DNA from 3 places in the Microbulbifer sp. ABF4_107 genome. Region 2 is predicted to be linked to each of the others. Evidence: predicted binding sites of a transcription regulator. Region 2 holds the regulator's gene; each other region holds the start of a gene.
What was found. The regulator sigma-54, encoded in region 2, starts transcription at its own class of promoters, with help from an activator protein. The targets are predictions, from matches to a motif close to TGGCACANNNNTTGCNNT.

Region 1: nirB (nitrite reductase large subunit NirB) is a predicted target of sigma-54. The motif match lies at 2,054-2,071, and genes of this name have one in related genera.
Region 3: galU (UTP--glucose-1-phosphate uridylyltransferase GalU) is a predicted target of sigma-54. The motif match lies at 2,733-2,750, and genes of this name have one in related genera.

The regions. Positions count from the first base shown of each region.
Region 1 covers NZ_CM149983.1:2,785,627-2,789,799, forward strand. Annotated here, with positions in the region: gene ACYX4K_RS11415 (bifunctional protein-serine/threonine kinase/phosphatase) at 183-1,931, shown strand; gene nirB (nitrite reductase large subunit NirB) at 2,224-4,173, shown strand, end outside.
Region 2 covers NZ_CM149983.1:578,807-582,979, reverse strand. Annotated here, with positions in the region: gene lptA (lipopolysaccharide transport periplasmic protein LptA) at 1-282, shown strand, start outside; gene lptB (LPS export ABC transporter ATP-binding protein) at 380-1,105, shown strand; gene ACYX4K_RS02290 (RNA polymerase factor sigma-54) at 1,335-2,795, shown strand; gene hpf (ribosome hibernation-promoting factor, HPF/YfiA family) at 2,994-3,287, shown strand; gene ptsN (PTS IIA-like nitrogen regulatory protein PtsN) at 3,342-3,803, shown strand; gene rapZ (RNase adapter RapZ) at 3,921-4,173, shown strand, end outside.
Region 3 covers NZ_CM149983.1:2,618,105-2,622,277, forward strand. Annotated here, with positions in the region: gene ACYX4K_RS10805 (hypothetical protein) at 1-640, opposite strand, end outside; gene ACYX4K_RS10810 (hypothetical protein) at 724-1,086, opposite strand; gene galU (UTP--glucose-1-phosphate uridylyltransferase GalU) at 1,583-2,494, opposite strand; gene ACYX4K_RS10820 (transglutaminase-like cysteine peptidase) at 3,142-3,762, shown strand; gene ACYX4K_RS10825 (LapD/MoxY N-terminal periplasmic domain-containing protein) at 3,793-4,173, shown strand, end outside.

The DNA of each region.
Region 1 (4,173 bases), 2.0 Mb from region 2:
CATGCCGGACTCGATCCGGCATCCAGCTTCGCAGCACTGGATTCCGGGTCAGGCCCGGAATGACGAGAGGGGCGAATTCTGGCACCGACTTTATAAACCGTCATGCCGGACTTGATCCGGCATCCAGCTTCGTAGCACTGGATTCCGGGTCAGGCCCGGAATGACGAAAGAGACCACCTATTTTGAACACCACCTGCGAAACCATCACCGTGCCCGATTCAGACCAACAGGCCTCCAATTCCGAGAACCTGGAATTTGCCACGGCCACCGAGTGCGGACAGCGCGCCTACAACGACGACGCGGTTGCGATCTACCGGGCCACCGGCAGCGATCTGCGTTATCGCGGTTCTCTCGCCGCGATTGCGGATGGGGTGGGCAGCGCGGAGGCCGGGGGTGCGGCGGCGCGGGCGGCGGTGAGCGGGTTTATTTCCGACTATTACAGTACGCCGGATTCCTGGTCGGTAAAGCAGGCGGCGGCGCGGGTTTTGCACGCACTGAATGGCTGGCTGTACCGGCAGAGCGGCGGCGCGGATGAGGTGCAGCGGGGTTGGTTGACGACCTTCTCGGCGGTGATGCTGAAAGGCTCTACCGCGCATCTGATTCATATCGGGGATTCGCGGATTTATCGACTGAGAGACGGCAAGCTCGAATGCCTGACACAGGACCACAGCCGCACCCTGGGACCAGGGCGGACGTTTTTGAGCCGCGCACTGGGGATGGATGCGCATATCGAGGTGGATTACCGCCAGGAGCCGCTGGAAGCGGGCGATCTGTTTTGTGTGACCACCGATGGTATTCACGATTTTCTGCCGACCAGGCAATTCAAGGATCTGCTGGTAGAGCACCAGCTGGAGGCGGCACAGCCGCTGATGTCGGCGGCGCTGGATAATGGCAGCAAGGACAACTTGAGCCTGGCGCTGTGCCGGGTGAATGTGCTGGATACGCTGGAGGCGGACGATGTGATGCTGGCGACAAGCCAGTTACCCTTCCCACCTCCGCTGCAACCGGGCAACAAGATCGACGGTTACGAGGTGCTGCAGGAGCTGCACGCGAGCAGTCGCAGTTATCTGTATCTGGTGCGAGATATGGAATCCGATGCGCTGCGCGCTTTGAAGGCGCCGTCGGAAAATTTCAGTGACGACCCGGCTTATATCGAGCGGTTTATCGCCGAGGAATGGACCGGGCGTCGGCTGGAGCATCCGGCCATTGTGAAGGTGTATCCGCCGCGCAAGGAGCGTCAGTTTCTTTACCACGTTATGGAGTATGTGGACGGGCAGAATCTGCGGCAGTGGATGCAGTTGAATCCGGAACCGCCGCTGGATCAGGTGCGCAATCTGGTGCAGCAGCTGGTGAGCGCCCTGCGCCGCCTGCAACGGCTGGAAATCGTGCACGGGGATCTGAAGCCAGAAAACATCATGGTGGATTCCACCGGTCGCCTGAAGCTGATCGATCTGGGCGGCGCCAATGCAGCGGGGTTGCAGGAGCTATTGCGTTACCAGGACAGTGCACCGCCCGGCAGCAAAAATTACTGTGCTCCGGAATATTTCTTCAGTGATGCGGCCAGCCACCGCTCGGATATCTTCTCCCTCGGGGTCATCGCCTACGAGATGCTCACCGGGCACTACCCCTATAAAGAACGCTTCGGCAGCAACCACTATCAATTAAAGAACTACGCCAGCCTGCGCTATCTCAGTGCGCGTCGGCAGCGGGAAGATATTCCGGACTGGATCGATGGCGCCCTGCGTAAGGCCTGTGCGCCAGACCCGAAGAACCGCTACCCGGCACTGTCGGAGTTTGTGCACGACCTCAGCACGCCCAACAAAAAATTCGATAGTGCGGATAGACCGCCGCTGATGGAGCGCAATCCGCTGCTATTCTGGCAGACGGTCGCGGTGCTGGCGATTCTGTCTCACCTGCTGTACTTCCTGTAACCTGCCCCTCTTTGACGCAAGCCTGACGGAACCGCACCAAATTAACGCGCACCGCTATGGGAAATCGCCAATAAACCGCACAAATCCTGTGGTTTCCCCCACCTTCCGCCGCTCGTAAAAGTTGGCACAGAGATTGAATATCTTTAGTCACAATCCGAAATTCTTTTAGCAAGGCAACGGCGCCTGACACTCTTCGACAGAAGAGGGGACGCCCGTGCAGCCGCAAGCTACCCAGGCCCTCCCCCAACGCTGTACTTCTGTCGAAACCAATCAGGTTCAAACGGCAGAGATTATGGTTAAGCAAAAAATCGTCGTCATCGGCAACGGCATGGTGGGTCACCACTTCCTGGAACAACTGGCAAATCGTCCCGAACGGGAACTGTTCGACGTGCTGGTATTCTGCGCCGAACCCCGCCCCGCCTACGACCGGGTACACCTCTCCGAGTACTTCGGCGGCCGCACCGCCGACGACCTGGCCATGGGCAAGGTCGAGCAGTACCGCGAGTGGGGTTACGACCTGCGTCTGAACGATGCCGCCGTGGGCATCGACCGCGAAAACAAAATCGTGACCTCCGCCAGTGGCGCAAGTGAAGCGTACGATCACCTGATCCTGGCCACCGGTTCCTATCCTTTCGTACCGCCAATCCCCGGCCACCAGCACGACAAGTGCTTCGTGTACCGCACCCTCGAAGACCTCGACAAAATCCAGGCCGCCGCCAAAGACGGCAAGGTCGGCGTAGTTGTGGGCGGTGGCCTGCTGGGTCTGGAAGCGGCCAACGCACTCAAGCAGCTGGGCCTGGAAGCCCACGTGGTGGAATTCGCCCCGGGCCTGATGTCCGTACAGCTGGACGAAGGCGGCTCCAAACTGCTGCGGGAAAAAATTGAAGAGCTGGGCGTGACCGTACACACCAGCACCGCCACCGAACTGATCGAAGAAGTGGACGGCGGTCGCCTGCGCATGAACTTCAAGGGCGACAAGTCCCTGGATACCGACCTGATTGTGTTTTCCGCCGGTATCCGCCCGGAAGACAGCCTGGCCAAATCCGCTGGTATCGAACTGGGTGAGCGCGGCGGTATCGTGGTGGACAATACCTGCCGCACCTCCGACAAAAATATTTTCGCCATCGGCGAGTGTGCCCTGTTCAACAACTTTATCTACGGCTTGGTAGCCCCCGGCTACACCATGGCGCGCACCGCGGTTTCCCTACTGTGTGGCGAGGCAGCCGAGTTCAACGGTGCGGACATGAGCACCAAGCTGAAACTGCTGGGCGTGGAAGTTGGCTCCATCGGCGATGCTCACGGCCGTGCGGAAGGTTCCGCTGCGATCACCTTCGTTGATGAGCAGACCGGCGTGTACAAGCGCATGATCACCGACCGCGAAGGCAAGAAACTGCGCGGCGCGGTACTGGTAGGCGACACCGGTGATTACGACACCCTGCTGCAATACCACCTGAACGATATGGATCTGCCGGAGCACCCGGAGCAACTGATCCTGCCGGCACTGGACGGCGCCGCCCCGACTCTCGGTGCCGACGCGCTGCCAGACACCGCCACCATCTGCTCCTGTCACAATGTGAGCAAGGGCGATATCGTCGGCGCGGTACAGGGTGGTTGCTGCTCTGTGGGCGAAGTCAAAGACTGCACCAAAGCGGCCACCGGTTGTGGCGGCTGTTCTGCGCTGCTGAAAAATGTGGTGGATGCAGAGCTCGCGGCTCTGGGGATGGAAGTCAACAACGACCTCTGCCCGCATTTCCCCTACACCCGCCAGGAAATTTTCCACATGGTGCAGGTAGAGGAAATCAAGACCTTCGACGAGCTGCTGCACAAGCACGGTTCCGGTAAAGGCTGTGAAATCTGTAAGCCTACCGCGGCTTCCATTTTCGCCTCTCTGTGGAACGAACATATTCACGAGAAGCCCCACGTTGGTCTGCAGGACACCAACGATACCTTTATGGCGAACATGCAGAAGAACGGTACCTACTCCGTGGTTCCGCGTATTGCCGGCGGTGAGATTACGCCCGACAAACTGATCGTGCTGGGCCAGGTGGCGAAGAAGTACGACCTGTATACCAAAATCACCGGCGGCCAGCGTATCGACCTGTTCGGCGCGCGCCTGGAAGAGCTACCGGAAATCTGGCGCGAGCTGACCGATGCGGGCTTTGAGACTGGCCACGCGTACGGCAAGTCCCTGCGTACGGTGAAATCCTGTGTGGGTAGTACCTGGTGTCGCTTTGGTGTCCAG
Region 2 (4,173 bases):
GTCATCGCCACCGGCACGCCAGCGCACTTCCAGCAACAGGTCGAAGAAAGCACCACGCCGGTCAAGGCCCGCGCTGCGCGCATCGAATTCCTGGTGGCCAATGACGCCCTGCAACTTACCGGAGAGGCGTTTGTCGACCGCGACGGCAACACCCTGACCGCCGAACGCATCGATTACGACCTGAACAGTGAGCAGATGAAGGCCCGCGGCCAGTCAGAGAAAAAGCGCGTGGAAATGATCTGGAAGCCCGAAGGGCAGTCCGGGGACACCGACGGACAGTAATGAGACTTTAGCGAGTAACGGCATTGAGCCATTACCGCCAACGCAACACGCAGATTTATTGAGTGCGGCCAGGTGCCGCCCCAGCCGGAATTGAATAATGCCAACGCTCAAGGCGCTCCATCTCGCCAAGCAGTACAAAAAGCGCAAAGTCGTTCAGGATGTCTCCGTGAGCGTATCCAGCGGCCAGGTCGTCGGCCTGCTGGGACCCAACGGCGCGGGTAAAACCACCTGCTTCTATATGATCGCCGGTCTGGTGCAGGCGGATGCTGGCCAGGTATTGATCGACGATGAAGATATCACCGGCCTGTCCATGCATGGCCGCGCGCGCAAAGGCATTGGTTACCTGCCTCAGGAAGCCTCCGTTTTCCGCCGCCTCTCGGTGCAGGACAATATCCTCGCGATCCTGCAGACTCGCAAAGACCTGAACAATGCCCAGCGCAAGGAGCAGCTGGAAGCCCTCCTGGAAGAGTTCCACATCACCCATATCCGCGAAAGCCTGGGTATGGCCCTATCAGGTGGTGAGCGGCGGCGAGTGGAGATTGCCCGCGCCCTGGCAACCAACCCCGCATTCGTATTGCTGGACGAGCCATTCGCCGGTGTCGATCCCATTTCCGTCAACGATATCAAGCAGATCATCCGCCACTTGAAAGACCGCGGAATCGGCGTTCTGATCACCGACCACAACGTTCGCGAGACCCTGGACATCTGTGAGACCGCGTTTATCGTCAGCGAAGGCCACATTATCGCCTCTGGCGACCCCCGCGACGTGGCCGAAAACAAACAGGTGAAAGACGTCTACTTAGGACACGAGTTCACCATCTAGTTCACAGAGGGAAAGACCTCCCTATTTCACGCCAACTCGAAGACATTGGTCACAGGATTTAAGCTGTGACCAAATGCCATCATTTTTTCGGCACACTTATTGCTTAACCGCCCTCTTGTCTTCCGCCCCGCCCCGGGGTAGTCTGCATGAAATGAGCTTTACCCCGCCGCCGGAAACATAAAATTCTCCGCAGCGGATTCACGCCAGATTTTTCTGCCGGCACACCCCTATGAAGCAGTCACTCCAGTTAAAACTCGGCACTCAGCTGACAATGACGCCACAGCTGCAACAGGCCATCCGCCTGCTGCAGCTGTCGACGCTGGACCTGCAACAGGAAATTCAATCCGCCCTGGACAGCAACCCGCTGCTGGAGTCGGACTTCGACGAGCACGCCGGAGAATCACTCCAGGACCAGAACACTCCCGCAGAGCGCAAGGAAGAAGCCTCTGAGCGAGCCGCGGAAACCCAGGCCGAGTCCTCCGCAGACGGCGACTGGACCAACGATATTCCAGATGACCTGCCGGTAGATACGCGCTGGGACGACATCTATTCAAGCGGCAGCCACAGTGGCGGCGAGGGCGAAGATTTCGCGCTCGAGCAGCGCAGCGCGGCCTCGGAAAGCCTGCAGGATCACCTGCAGTGGCAACTCAACCTCACCCCACTCTCTATCGAAGACAAGCTGATCGGCGAAACGCTGATCGACGCCATCGCTCCCAACGGCTTCCTGGGTACCCCCATTGAAGAGCTGGCGGAGTCCATGGAGCTGGACGTCGATGAGGTCATGGCCGTATTGAAGACCATCCAGCAGCTGGAGCCGGCGGGCTGTGGCGCGCGCGATCTGCGCGAAAGCCTGCTGCTGCAACTGCGCCAGCTGCCGGACCAAACCCCCTGGCTTTCTCAGGCCGTAGCCGTGGTGAGCCAGCACCTGGACCTGCTGGGAAAACGGGACTTTCGCCAATTGAGCCGCCGCACCCGCCTCAGCGAAGCGCAACTGGGCGATGTCATGCGGCTGATCCAGACGCTCACGCCCTACCCCGGTGAGGCCTTCGGTGGCGAGGAGCCCCAGTATGTGGTGCCCGACGTCATCGTCAGCCGCAAGCAAGACCGCTGGGTCGTGGAACTAAACCCGGAAACCACGCCCAAGCTGCGCATCAATAACGCCTACGCGGCAATGATCAAGCGTGCAGACAACTCCAGTGAAAACAACTATCTGCGCGACAACCTGCAGGAAGCGCGCTGGTTCCTGAAAAGCCTGCAAAGCCGCCACGAAACGCTCCTCAAGGTCGCCAGCAGCATTGTGGAAAAGCAGCAGGGATTTTTCGAGCAGGGGCCGGAAGCCATGAAACCCATGGTGCTGGCGAATATTGCCGAAACCATCGGCATGCACGAGTCCACTATTTCCCGGGTCACCACCCAGAAGTACATGCTCACGCCTCGCGGCGTATTCGAACTCAAGTACTTTTTCTCCAGCCATGTCAGCACCGACTCCGGAGAAGATGCTTCCTCCACTGCCATCCGGGCGCTGATCCGCAAGCTGATCGATGGCGAGCAGCCGCGCAAACCGCTGTCTGACAACAAGATCACCCAGGAGCTCGACGCCCAGGGGATCAAGGTGGCGCGACGCACTGTAGCGAAATACCGGGAGTCCATGGGCATCCCCTCCTCAAGCGAAAGAAAGCGACTGGTGTAGGCCGCAGGGTCACACTTTTACCCAAACCCGTCGTGCCTTCCCCCCAATTCCACCTACACTTGGCCTCGGCGGCTATTTTCTGGGCAACCAATAGCCTGACAGCGAGTGTATCCTTCCATTCTGACGCACTTCCTAGTAGGGTTGCCGCCCTGTGCGGGGGTGCAGCCAGATTGTGTTGTACTCGATGAGGAGAAATCCATGCAGATCAATATCAGTGGCCACCATGTAGACGTTACTCCGGCCATTCGCGATTACTGCCTGACCAAACTGGACAAGCTCTCCCGCCACAATGACCTGATCACCACAACCCAGGTCACCCTGTCCGTCGACAAACTAGTCCAGAAAGCCGAAGCGCGGATTCACGTGAGCGGCAACAAGGATATTTTTGCCGATTCGGAGTCAGAGGATATGTACGCGGCGATTGATTCGCTGACCGACAAACTCGACCGACAGCTGTTGAAACACAAAGAGAAGTTACGCGGTCACCGCTAGGCTCCATCATTACGAGTCAACGGTTGATTCGCACCGCTAGATCATCTGCACGTTATGACATTGGAAGCATTACTCTCTCCCCGCCTGAGCCTTTGCCACCTGGCGGGGAGTAGCAAGAAAAAGCTGTTGCTCAATATCGCCCAGGCGATCTCCGAACTATACCCCGACCTGGACACCGACACAGTGTTCAACCAGCTGGTAGCCCGGGAGCGCCTGGGTTCTACCGGCATTGGTGAAGGTGTCGCCATTCCACACTGCCGTCTGCCTGGCTGTGAGAAGCCCATCGGTGTCCTTTGCACCACCTCTCCAGCTGTAGATTTTGACGCCATCGACCGTCAGCCGGTGGATCTGCTTTTCGCCCTGCTGGTACCGGAGGATTCCGACCAGGAGCACCTGGATACCCTGGCGGAAATTGCCGCCCTGTTCAGTGACAGCCGTGTACGTGAAAAGCTGCGCCAGGCCACTACCAGCGATGACCTCTACGCACTGGCCATTAACAGCGCAGCGGCGGCCTGATTTTTATTGAGCTAGCGCTCAATGGCGCAGCTTTCGACCCCGCGGATCGGGGTGACTGCTTTATACTGGCCCGACGAATAATTAGGGCCTGCTCAATTGGCAAGGAGCGCGAGTGCAATGCGATTGGTCATCATCAGCGGCCGTTCCGGCTCAGGAAAAAGTTCTGCCCTGCAGCTACTGGAAGACGTAGGCTTCAACTGCATCGATAACCTGCCCGCGAGCCTGCTGCCAGAATTGGTACGCCGGGTAAGCGAGCAATCACCACAGACTGCTCCGGGCCACCATGAAAACACCCAACTTGCCCTGGGCATCGACGCCCGCAACCTGTGGCAGGATGTGCGCCAGGCACCCCAGGTCATTCATGACCTGC
Region 3 (4,173 bases), 2.0 Mb from region 2:
ACATGCTGATCCATTCCAGGGAAAAGCCCGTCAGAGGTGAAATATCCGAAACCGGGTTTCCGCCTACATCCAGGCCATGAAGACCAGACGCGGCACTCAGAGCACTGATATCGGTAACCTGGTTATCCCAAATGCTCAACCATTCAAGACTCGGGAAAAACGCGTAGCCTGAAAGCGCAGCGAAATCGTCATCCCCAATATTTGAGACACTGAGTCCCAGGCCACGGAGGTTATTCAGCCCGGACAAAACGGAGACATCGAAGTCTTCAACGCCCGCCAGATCAAGATCAACCAAGGCTGTGAGCGCACCGAGTGCCGAATAGTTGTGCAATGAGTTCCAATGCAGCGAAACCCTGGTTAACGCGGTGAGCTGCTCGATGCCGCTCAGGTCCTGGATATCCGGTTCGGAGCAATCTAACCACTGGAATTCACTAATTTGCGTCCAACCTTCACTGGCCGCCACCTGGTCAATACAAGACTCGAGGCTGGCGTCGGCGAATTCGAGATCGGTGATTTCGGTTGCCTGAGCCGCGGTACTAAAGAGTGAAGCGGTAATGGCGAAAGGAAGAAGCAGCTGCTTTAAAGTGTCCATGGTGTTCTTTTTGTTCATTTTTTCAGATTTTGGGTACTGCTGATCCATGACAGGGCTCCTCGTGATTTCCCGTCTACGAGTCAATACCAGCCAACTCGGTGCGTTATATGTTTCCGGCGTGAAAGACCGAATTATTGAATGGTTTGCGCGGAACCCTGCTGCCGGCGCTGTACTGCTTCGCGGCTGAGCTGTTCGCTACGTGAAAGAGATTCACGCTTCTGGGTAGACATGCGTGCGAGAGAGTTTTGCTTGCGCAATTGAGCGTTGCGACGCTCCATATACTCTTCGCGACTGGGCCTGGCATTCGGCCCGGAAGTAGAACTGCTGTGCATTTCAAGCTCAGCAATTTTCTTTTGGAGGGTAACCAGTTGCGCCTGCGCGTCTGAGGCTTCACTGGAGATTTTTCGGTGCTGGATCGCGCCGTAAATATTTGTCGCCACGGATACAACCAATGCGACGGTAACCACTAGCAGTACTTTTTTTGTGCTATTCACCCCAACCCCCAACTTTGTCTCAAGCCGATGCTTTGTCAATTCGCAGCGCCTGAGACTCTTTTTTCATTTCGATTTAATTCTAGAAATTACGACCCCAACCGCTCCCCAAGACCTCCCCAACAGGGCCAGGAGAGCAAAAGCTCGCGAATCCTACCATGTGACACACATCACACGCCATCCGCAAGTGCATCACAAGTAATACGTGTCTCTACCCACAGAAAACTCCACACGACGAACAAAAGTCACAATATCACTTATTGTTCGACCGAAATCAGAGAACTGGCCGCGTATTGCAGACATGTCATTTCTACCACCAACTCAAACACCCCATAAATAGCCCCGAGGGGCTAAATTGAGCGCTGTTTTTCAATTAACAAAAGCGCTCGCGCTCGAAATCGTCAATGGACTGCACACAGGCGGGTCTGCTTTTTGCGATCGCTGGATCCCGGCTGGCGCCGGGATGAAGAGCTGGGGAAGTGAAATACTAGCGACGTCTCTAGGCGGGTTCGGTGGTTTTGGCTTTCTGGGAGCCAAGGAACTCTTTCAGGCTGCTGCCGATTTCGGCGTGGTGCAGGCCGTATTCGAACTGGGCTTTCATGTAGCCGAGCTTGTTGCCGCAGTCGTGGCTGTGGCCAACGATGCGGTAGGCTTCAACGGATTGCTGTTTGAGCAGTTCGTCGATGGCATCGGTAAGCTGAATTTCGCCGCCGGCACCGGGAGCGGTGTTTTCCAGCAGGTTCCAGATTTGGGCGGGCAGCACATAACGCCCCACTACGGCCATATTGGATGGCGCGGCGTCGACTTCCGGTTTTTCTACCATGCCGTCAATTTTGGCGGTGCCGCCGGTTTGCAGATCTGCACCCAGGCAGTCCACCACGCCGTATTTACTCACTTCTTCCCACTCGACGCGCTCGACCATGATCTGGCTGGCACTGTTCGCTTCAAAGTTTTTCACCATATCGGCAAGATTGCTGGCGGTAAGGTCGGAAGCGTACTGATCAATCAGTACGTCGGGCAGCAGTACCGCGAAGGGGTTGTCGCCGACCACCGGGCGCGCACAGCTGATGGCGTGGCCCAGGCCTTTGGCTTCGGCCTGGCGCACAGAAATTACGGTGACATCTTTCGGAACGATGGAGCGGACTTCATCCAGCAACTGGCGCTTGAGGCGATTTTCCAGTTGGGCTTCCAGCTCAAAGGAGGTATCGAAGTGGTTTTCGATGGCGTTTTTACTGGCGTGGGTAACCAGTACGATTTCTTTGATTCCTGCGGCGACGGCTTCGTTGACCACATACTGGATCAGCGGTTTGTCGACGATGGGCAGCATTTCCTTGGGGATCGCTTTGGTTGCCGGGAGCATACGCGTCCCCAGGCCGGCCACGGGGATAACGGCTTTTTTCACTTGCTGCATGGTTTATTTCCTTAACGTCTAAATACTTTTTCTCGCAAATGCGGAATGCTGCTTCACTCCCTGAAAGCTTCGGGGTGCCACCGATATCCCACCTGCCAATGTGAAAGGCGTCACACTTTAGCACTTAATTATGACAGTTCAAGATTAAGTGCGAGCGCCTAGCCAGTGGGTGCCGGAGACCGATAATCCACTGCTATCTCGAAGACGCGTGAAGCTTTCTCTATCTCTCTTCCTTTCTTTGGCAATTTGCATACCAACTGGCACTTTCGCCTATTTATTCATCTTAAGGCGCGGTATTGCGGTTAGAAAATAGCCTCAAAGGGCTATCTGAAACACTGCGGGAATAGCTCTGCCTGCTGCAGCCCGCGCCTCCGTTGCGTGAGCACGAATTTGTATCAATTTGTCGCGGCGCCTGTGGCAACGTGAATTTGAGCCAGAACCGAAGGGTTCGCGCCAGCGGTGCCAGACTGTATTGAGGTTGATCGAATTTTGATCGCAACGATACAGGTCTGCTGATGTTTGGTAGTAGCAGCTTTTGTTTCTGGAGCCGTCGGGCAACCCATCAACATAAGGCGCACACAGGTGGTGGCAGGTGCTATCGCGCGCTGGTCAATTGCGCGTTACTTGGGTTGTTTGCGGCCGGCTGTATGATCACCGCGAGCGCCTTTACCCCCGGCCAGGCGCCCAAATTGTCCCGGCCTCTTTTAGAAGAGGTACATGCGGAATACGGTGCCCTTGCCCACGGGCGCCTGGTGCGCTGGCAGCAGCTGATCACAGAGCAATCCCGGGCGCTGGAGTGGCACCGCCTGTTGCGTATTAACCATTTCCTGAACCGGGTGCCGTATGCGGAAGATCTGGCCCACTGGGGGCAGGAGGACTTCTGGGCAACGCCGGTTCAGTTTCTGGCGTCCAACGGCGGCGATTGCGAGGACTACGCCATCGCCAAGCTGTTCAGCCTGACGAGTGCCGGTATTTCACCGGAAAAAATCCGTCTTACTTATGTGGTGGCGGCGCAGGCCGGGCAGCCTCATATGGTACTGCTGTACTCCGCCAACCCGGGAGAGCACCCACTGGTGCTGGATAATATGACCGGTGATGTTCTCCCCGCGCGGGAGCGTACCGACCTGGAACCGGTGTACAGTTTTAACGCACAGGGACTGTGGCTGAACGCCTCTTTGGCGACCGCCACGAAAGTGCGCAATCAGCCGGGTTCGGCACTGTGGACCGAGCTGCTGGCGCGCATGAAACATGAAGGCGTATTCGATTAGTCCGGTATTGCCCGAGACAAGGAGATTCGAGTGAGCTATCCCCGAGCCCGAGCGGACCGTCGCTACGGTTTTAACCCATGGCATACCAGTATCCTGCTGGTACGGCAGGCGCTGCTGTGGTTACTGGGGCTCTGCGCGGCGATCGCCATTGGCCTGTTCATCGCCCGCGAGCAGTCGCAACAATTACTGGCACATCAGGCCCGCGATAGCGCGGCGTTGCTGGCCGCGCAGTTAGGTAGCGCTTTGCGCGAGCGCGCGTCTCCCGAGCTTTACATTCAAACCCTGCTGCAGGGTGTGACCCATAGTGGTGCTTATTCAAAGGTGACCTTTTCACCGGCACGGGAATTCCACGCCGATTCGGCAGATCCCTCTTCGACGGTCACAAGCACGCAACAAACTCGTGCTTCGATG